Regions from separate parts of the Providencia sp. genome, predicted to be linked through region 1. Evidence: predicted binding sites of a transcription regulator. Region 1 holds the regulator's gene; each other region holds the start of a gene.
What was found. The regulator Fur, encoded in region 1, represses iron uptake genes when iron is present. The targets are predictions, from matches to a motif close to ATAATAATGAGAACNACTATCAA.

Region 1 (2,214 bases):
AAAATTATACTTACTTTCGTTCTAATTTAGTTCTAGCAGGCGATAAATGTTAAAGCTGCTAGAAAAACAAGAGGTTAATCACTTTATGGCAGTCATCGGCATTTTCTTCGGAAGTGATACAGGTAACACAGAAAATATTGCCAAAATGATCCAAGAAAGATTAGGCAAGGACGTTGCAGAAATCCACGATATTGCTAAATGTAGCAAAGAAGACATCGAGGCTTTTGATATCCTACTTCTTGGTATCCCGACTTGGTATTACGGTGAAGCTCAATGTGATTGGGATGATTTTTTCCCAACGCTCGAAGAAATTAATTTTGAAGGCAAACTTGTCGCACTATTTGGTTGTGGTGACCAAGAAGATTATGCGGAATACTTCTGCGATGCGATGGGAACTATCCGCGATATTATCGAGCCAAGAGGCGCTGTTATCGTAGGTCATTGGCCGACTCAAGGTTATAACTTTGAAGTATCTAAAGGTATGGCTGATGATAACCATTTTATCGGCCTAGCAATTGATGAAGATCGCCAGCCAGAGCTGACTGATGAACGTGTTGATGCATGGGTAAAACAGATCTCTGAAGAAATGTCTCTTGCTGAAATTATTGGCTAATGCTCAATTAAGAGCTTAATCAGTAAGCTCTTAGAATATAATTATAATAATGAGACAATACATGGTTTCTATTTTTGTTTTCCATGCCTATAATTGTAAATCAGTTTAGAAGACAACTGGATTTATGTTAAAAATGTCTCATTATTGTTAAATTCATGATTCAAGATACAGGACAAACCCGCATGACAGACAACAATAAAGCATTGAAAAATGCTGGACTCAAAGTCACTCTTCCTAGATTAAAAATTCTGGAAGTACTTCAGGAGCCTGAGTGCCATCACGTCAGTGCGGAAGATCTCTATAAAAAGCTAATTGATATTGGTGAAGAGATCGGGTTGGCTACGGTATACCGTGTATTAAACCAATTTGATGATGCAGGTATTGTCACCCGTCATAATTTCGAGGGTGGAAAATCTGTATTCGAATTAACTCAGCAGCATCACCATGACCACTTAATCTGTTTGGATTGTGGAAAAGTGATTGAGTTTACTGATGAATCAATTGAAACTCGTCAGAGAAATATCGCTGCACGCCACGGAATTAAGCTATCTAACCATAGCTTGTACCTCTATGGCCACTGCACCGATGGTAATGACTGCCGTAGTAATGCTGATGCACATGAAGCAAAAGAATAACTTAGTACACTTATCGTGATGTCGATGACGTTACAGTAATGTTACGATTAAATCTTAAAATACCTGATAGCCTAAAGTTATCAGGTATTTTTTTTATATAGCTCATCTAACTGCCATCATTATTTATCACAACAACGCTTAAATTCATTTATTTAGCGCCATAAAAAAACATCTAACGCACCTTTTAAGAATCTCATATATTTAATCTATCTCTAACAGTAAAAAGCACCAATAGTTGACTTAAGTACTTAATTTATAACTTTTATTATCTGCTTTAATGTTAAAAATAAAGCTAAGCTATAATGTGTTGCAATTCAGTTTAAATCCTTTATATTAATTGGCTAATTATCTTATCCTTACTAATACATAAGACACAGGATAATACGTTAAAGGCACTTTATTTTGTTTACTTCATATACACAAAATTAATACCAATAAAGTCTTACACACAATACGCTAAATTAGAGTTAAATTATCTTAGCGTTATGAAATCCTACACTCAAAAAATTAAAATAAATACGCGTTTTAATTGTAACAATAGAATTAAGTTAACTTTCTGTAACCTAATTACCTTATGTTTTATTCAGTCGTTATAATAATTTGTAAGAGATTAAGTAATGAGAAAATCATATCTTTTTATTAATACTAGTTTTTTCTTCTGGTTTCTTACTTTGATAGCATGGATTTTTAGTCGCTCTACCCTGAGCCTATTTTCATTTGTATTATCAATTCTGTTCTTGGTCTTATACTTTAATCAGAAAAAGGTAAGTAAAATGTTCACCAGAAAACAAAATAAATCAGCACCAGAAAATGCCATATCAACGACTCAACCAGAGATCATACCAATGAGAGAAGAACAAACTGGCGTGTCAACACCGACAGTAAGTGAAGAAAAAACCAATACTATAATTGCTAGAGACGTTGTATTTGAAGGTAATATTACGGCAAATGAACTCGTTCATATCT
Region 2 (2,214 bases), on a different contig from region 1:
GTCTCACATCCCTAAATAATTCGAGATACGAGTTAGAACCACATACAGATATCTTAAAGAAAGTTTTCTTGTTTTTTTAGACTTTCCATCTAAAAAGTTCGAAGCGTTCCCTAAATAATTCGAGTTACAGGTAGGCGGCAAGCGAAGCTATCCCGATGAGCATACATAAGTATGTGATTCGGGTAGCTTTGTGTAGCCAACACCCCTGTAGCTCGAAGTATGACGGGAACTATCTAAACAAAGAATTAGCCGATAACAACAGACATCATACTCAACGACCCCGAAACCACCCCCTCGATAGGAACTGAAATAGGCTCACTGCCATCCCATGCGCCTAAAATTGGTAGAATCGGTAAAAAATGCTCTGGCGATGGATTAGACAACTTACCATCTTCACGATCTAAAGCTTTGCTCAATGGATGTGGTTTTTCATGGCTATTCAAATTATCATAAACAAACCGTTCAAATGTAAGTGCCCAAGGATAAGGTTCGGCAGCTGAATTTTGCCAATTCATCGCTCTTAAATTATGCACCACATTACCACTCCCCATAATTAGCACACCTTCATCTCTTAGGCTTGAGAGCTTTTGACCTAACTCATGGTGCCACGCAGCGGGCTTCGAGCCATCAATACTCAATTGCACAACTGGGATGTCCGCTTGCGGATACATACGGACTAAAATTTCCCACGTTCCATGATCTAAACCCCATTCAGTTTTATCTAAAAAAATATCTTGTGGAGCTAATATCTCTGCTACTCGCTTAGCCAGTTCAGGAGAGCCTGGCGCAGGATACTGAATTTGATAGAGCTCATCAGGAAAGCCACCAAAATCATGAATTGTTTTAGGTTTTTGCATTGCCGTAATAGCAGTTCCATTGGTATACCAGTGCGCCGAAATCACCAAAATAGCGTTTGGTCTTGGTAACGTTTTGCCCAATTCTTCCCATGCTTTGGTGTATGGATTATCTGCAACCGCATTCATTGGGCTACCGTGACCAATAAAAACAGCAGGCATTCTATTTGTGTGTTCAGAGGTATTGATTGACATGATAATTAAACTCCACTCAAAAGTGATTCTATTATCAGCATACGCTTTTTAGCGTGAAACACAGTGGGGTAATTATGAGTATGATCATCAAAAAAATTGAAAAGGCCACAAAGGTGTGCAACTTCATGGCCTAGCGCTATATGCTTAACGTATTAACTGACTAACTTATCCTGCTTTTTTAGCCATTTGCTCACGGTAATTAACGAGATCTTCAATCGTCACAACCGTTAAACCGTGCTCTCTTCCGAAAGCAACAACTTCAGGTGTGCGAGCCATTGAACCATCTTCATTCGTCAATTCACACAAGACACCCGCCGGTTTGAAACCTGCCATTGTTGCCAAATCAATTGATGCTTCCGTATGACCGCGGCGCGCCAACACACCACCTTCACGTCCACGTAATGGAAATACGTGTCCAGGGCGGTTAATATCTGCCGGCACTGCATTGTCTGCGATAGCGGTATGGATAGTCGTGGTACGATCCGCCGCAGAAACGCCCGTTGTAACCCCTTTCGCAGCTTCAATCGTGACAGTAAATGCAGTTTGGTTTTGGCTAGTGTTATTTTCCACCATCATAGGGATATCAAGTTGTTTGCGACGTTCTTCGGTAATACATAAGCAAACAATCCCGCTGCTATAGCGAATAGTAAATGCCATTTGTTCCGTCGTCATTGTTTCGGCAGCAAAAATAAGGTCGCCTTCGTTCTCACGATCTTCATCATCAAGAACAAGAATACCCTTACCTTGGCGTAGTGCTTCTATAGCATTTTCAACACGTTCGTTCGGGTTACCGAATTCTGAAAGTAGCGTCTGATTCATGGTAAAAACCTCTTAAAAATGTAAATTATTTAGTTACCAGAATCAGGGCAGTCTTAGGAGTACGAGAAATGATGAATAGATAAATGAGCCATCGCCATTTATAAATTCAGGTATGCAGAACAATATTGTGCTAAATAGCACAAACATGCAGATACAGTTAATTCTCTCCCATCCGGACTATAACCGTCGGCTCCAGATTTACACTGGATCTGCTGACCTTTACCACCAAAATGATAAAGCGCTCGCGGGCTTCATGCTCGATGCATGTTACCGCCGGTGGGGACTTACACCCCGCCCTGAGATAAACGCAATTAATATAGCGCCAATATTTCGACTGTGCAACGAT
Region 3 (2,214 bases), on a different contig from region 1:
TGAACTAATGGGATCATCCAATTTGTCGGCAAATAAGAGTAGCCAATACCACCACCATAGCTTGATATATCAATGTTCTTTTCACGCTCACTTTCTTTTTGATAAGAATCGACGAGCTTGATATAGCTAAAAATAAGTAGCGGAATAAGGATAAAGGTAAATAACGTTAATAATCGGCTTCGTTTTTTGTTCAGTACTGTTTTTTGGGCAAACCAAATGAGTATGATGGGCGGAATAGCGAGTAAAATAGTCCAAATGAAGAAATTATTGTCAACGACTTCCTGAGACAAATCAATATCCGTTGTGAGGGTTGAGATTAAAATGCCATAACCAATCACAACATCATAAAATGTAATGTAATAACTGATAGCAATACTGATTAATATAATTAATGTGGATAAGACTTTAAAGCTAAATATTCCAAGTAGTGCAATCAGCCTAAACAGAAAAAATGAAAACAATATATTGACGATAATTTCAGCTATTAAGTATAGGTATCCATTGTTTTCATTGAGTAAAATCTGTGAATGAAATCTTGAAATATAAACAGAAAAATTTAAGAAAAAACCAAGATAAATTGCAAGGATTATCGAAACCGCAATATCACTCCTCACTACTTTTAATAACAGACCCTTATGCATTTAAACTCATCACTTATTCACTTTAATCGCAAAAGAAAATTAGAGTGCGACTTTAGTGTTAAGTTCAAGCTAATTCCTGATCAATTAGGTGAGCCATTTCAATTCCCTTAATTATTACGTTGTTATTTTTTGAATATTAAGTGCAATAATTAAATAAATGCTTATGTAATAAACACCTATTTAATAAACAATAGAAATTTTAATGTTAATGATATTCATTATCATATTGATAATTGTTATCAAAACGGTATATTGTTTGCTTGAATTATAAAGTATTCGTTATACCTAGAACATATCTCAAATTAGTTTAATTAAAAATAATAAATTGGAAATTCAACCACATTTAAATTGTGTGGTTATAACACGAAGAACTTAAATTTAATCTATTGGCAAATATTCAATTATACCAAATAAATGGTAATTGATTAATGAAAGGCATTACTTAAATGAGATTTAATACTAAACGAAATATAGTTGGTTTGGCTATTTTGTACACATCAGCTTCAGTATATGCAAATGAAAACACATCATCGTCAGTAAAAGATAAAATTACAGTGACGGCAAGTAAAATAAAATCTGACAGTAAACATATTAATACTGGGGATATTAGTACAATAAGAGGAACAACTAACTCTGATGTATTTGCAAATGAATCATCGTTACAAATAAATAACGCTCGAAATGAGGCTGGGGCGCTCGATATAGGAATAAGAGGGCTACAAGGTAATGGGCGAGTACCGATTGTTATCGATGGTAGCTTGCAATCAACCAATACATGGCGTGGTTACCAAGGAAGCTCAGACCGAACTTATATTGATATGGATTTAATCGATACTATTGATATAGAAAAGGGGGCTTCCATGAGTAAATTCTCAGGAGGCGCAATTGGTGGTACGGTTAAATTAAAAACACTCTCGGCCAATAGTATTATTCCTCAAGGCGACCAGTTCGGTTTCTTATTTAAAGGTAATATATATAATAATAATGTAAGACCAACAATCAGTTCAGATAACCGCCTTCAAGGCAACTATAGGCCTTCACAAAATCTGCAAAGTACTCATTTTAATAATGGTTCTTATACTGCGGGAGCTGCATTTAGAAATGAAAAATTTGATTTTTTAATTGCTTATAGCGATAGAACTCAGGGTAATTTCTTTGCAGGTAAACACGGTTATTCAAAATATAAAAATACCAATGCCCCTATATTACCAGGGCAAGAGGTCGTTAATACCAGTTATGAAAGTAAATCGACTTTATTAAAAACAAATATCTATTTTAATCCAGACGCTAGTTTGGAACTGAATTATCGTCGACATGAACAAAAAGCCGGAGAGGTTTTAGCCGCTTATTGGTACCAAAGTGATGGAAGAATGCCCCAATGGTCGCTTGGAAGCGCGGAAGTTGATACGGCGTCTATGAACTATTCATATAAGCCAGACTCAATTTTGGTGGATATGAATTTAGGTTTATGGTGGACGAAAGGAACATTCAATCAGCGAAATGGCTTAACTGAGGATGTGACCGCTCATTATGGCGACCAATACCAACACAGATATTCAGATGAAAGAATAGG
Region 4 (2,214 bases), on a different contig from region 1:
TCGAATTCGCGCTAATTCCGATGAATGAGCCGCGGCTTCAAATTCAATTTCATTATTTTCAATTAATTTAAACAGCAACGCATTATCAGATAGCGTGCCGTTCATCGCGTAACGCTCACTGATCACCCCTGAAACGGGGGCGATAATCTTTGATTTATCTTCTTGGCTCTGTTCACGCATTAATTGTGCTTGTAGTTGACGCAACTCAGCCCGACTCGCCTCGAGCAAGGCTTGCTGTGATAGCGCTTCTGATTTCGCTTTACCGAATTCATTCGCGGAAATTACCCCTGTTTTAGCCAGTGGCATGAGGCGCTGTAACTCTTTTTGTGACTGTGCCGTTAGAGCTTGTTGCTGCTTAATGTAAGCGGTCGCTTTCTCTGTTTCCGCTTGTAATTGCTTCACCGCCGCACTTTGAAGTGGTGACTCAAGCGTAGCGAGCAACTGCCCTTTCTCAACCCATTCACCTTCTTCAACAAAAACTGCTGTCACCCTTTGTTGCTGTAATGGCGATCCGATAGAAACCTCATTTTTAGCCACAAACTTTCCCGGAATGTTGACAACATCAATCGCCATAGTTTGTTGTGGATTAGTCACACTCAAGCGCATCGCCTCTGCGCACGCCAGTGTGGGTGCGATTAACACCAATAATCCTGCGATCATCAAAAATATACTTCTCATTAGCCTTTAAGTTCCCCGAGTAGATAGCAGAGCTAATGTAAGTTCACATTGTGGGAAACTCCATAAACCAAAGTTAAACCTTAATTTTCCATTAAGGTTGGCACGCTTCACAAAGCTAGATGCATTTTTATGTCTGAGATCAAATCCTGACCATAAATTAGTTAGGCAATTATTTATTTCTTACTTACTTCAATGGTATTATCGATAAAGAATATGATTATTATTATCATTTATATTTATTGTTTCAATTTACCGGGGTCTAGGAATAATTATGTCTAAGCCATACCACTACACGCTTCTTGCCGCAGGTGTTTGCACGGCACTCTCTTCTTTTGGCGCTACTGCCGCAGAAAACTCAGATACCATGGTCGTCAGTGCATCGGGCTATTCACAGCAATTACGTGATGCCCCTGCGAGTGTGACTGTAATTACTGCTGAACAATTACAAAACAAACCGGTACGCGATTTAGCCGATGCGGTTAAAGATGTTGAAGGTGTCAGTATTGTAGGTGCAGCCAATAAACAAGATATTAATATTCGTGGCTTGCCCGGCGAATACACCTTAATACTCGTGGATGGTCGTCGTCAAAATAGCCGTGAATCTCGCCCGAATGGCAGCGGTGGTTTTGAAGCAGGCTTTATGCCGCCTGTTGAAGCAATTGAACGTATTGAAGTGATCCGTGGTCCTATGTCTTCCCTGTATGGTTCTGATGCCATGGGCGGCGTTATCAATATCATCACCAAGAAAGTCACTAATGAGTGGCACGGCAGTCTATCGACTGGCGCTATTGTGCAAGAAAACAGTGATAGCGGTAACTCAACAGATGGTAATTTCTATCTATCTGGACCATTAATGCAAGATAAATTAGGTTTGCAATTATATGGCGGCGGCGATTATCGCCAAGAAGATAAGATTACAGAAGGGCATAATAAAAAGGATAATAAAAGCTTAACGGCAAAACTAACCTTTACCCCTTGGGATAACCAAACTTTCTTATTTGAAGCAGGCAGAACCACTCAAGAAAGAACTTCAACGCCGGGTAAATCTCTCGCTGAATATGAAATTCGTGGTACCTCCAAAAAAGCCAATACCAAAACAGAACTTCATAATGATCGAAACCATTTAGCACTAACATATAAAGGTGATTGGGATTCATTCAACACTGAGTTGAGCGTTTATCAAGAACAAACAAAGCGCTCAACTAAATCTGAAAGACAAGAAACCAAAACAAGCCCATTAGTTTATAGTTATGAGCCTCGCGTTCCTGAAATTACCAATACTGTAGTTGATGGGAAAGTGGTTGCCTTTCTACCTGACAATATTCTCTCTGTAGGGGGGCAATTCCAACACGCTAAATTGAAAGATAGCTCTTCCACAGGTAAAACAACCACAGAAAATGCAAAACTTAGCGCTGAACAATATGCATTATTTGTTGAAAATGAGTTTACAGCAACAGATGACCTTATTTTAACGGGTGGTCTACGTTTAGATCACCATGAGACTTATGGTAATCACTGGAACCCGAGAGGCTATGC

Region 2: the regulator Fur is predicted to act here: its motif matches at 1,118-1,140, upstream of ygiD (4,5-DOPA dioxygenase extradiol).
Region 3: the regulator Fur is predicted to act here: its motif matches at 862-884, upstream of ACTH6U_RS12410 (TonB-dependent receptor domain-containing protein).
Region 4: the regulator Fur is predicted to act here: its motif matches at 892-914, upstream of ACTH6U_RS06295 (TonB-dependent receptor domain-containing protein).

The regions. Positions count from the first base shown of each region.
Region 1 covers NZ_JBQDNB010000006.1:101,120-103,333, forward strand. The annotation lists gene fldA (flavodoxin FldA) at 86-613, shown strand; gene fur (ferric iron uptake transcriptional regulator) at 796-1,248, shown strand; gene ACTH6U_RS07155 (bactofilin family protein) at 2,022-2,214, shown strand, end outside.
Region 2 covers NZ_JBQDNB010000008.1:56,177-58,390, forward strand. The annotation lists gene ygiD (4,5-DOPA dioxygenase extradiol) at 246-1,049, opposite strand; gene ribB (3,4-dihydroxy-2-butanone-4-phosphate synthase) at 1,215-1,868, opposite strand; FMN riboswitch at 2,025-2,176, opposite strand.
Region 3 covers NZ_JBQDNB010000014.1:79,905-82,118, reverse strand. The annotation lists gene eptB (kdo(2)-lipid A phosphoethanolamine 7''-transferase) at 1-641, opposite strand, end outside; gene ACTH6U_RS12410 (TonB-dependent receptor domain-containing protein) at 1,088-2,214, shown strand, end outside.
Region 4 covers NZ_JBQDNB010000005.1:139,036-141,249, forward strand. The annotation lists gene ACTH6U_RS06290 (efflux RND transporter periplasmic adaptor subunit) at 1-678, opposite strand, end outside; gene ACTH6U_RS06295 (TonB-dependent receptor domain-containing protein) at 950-2,214, shown strand, end outside.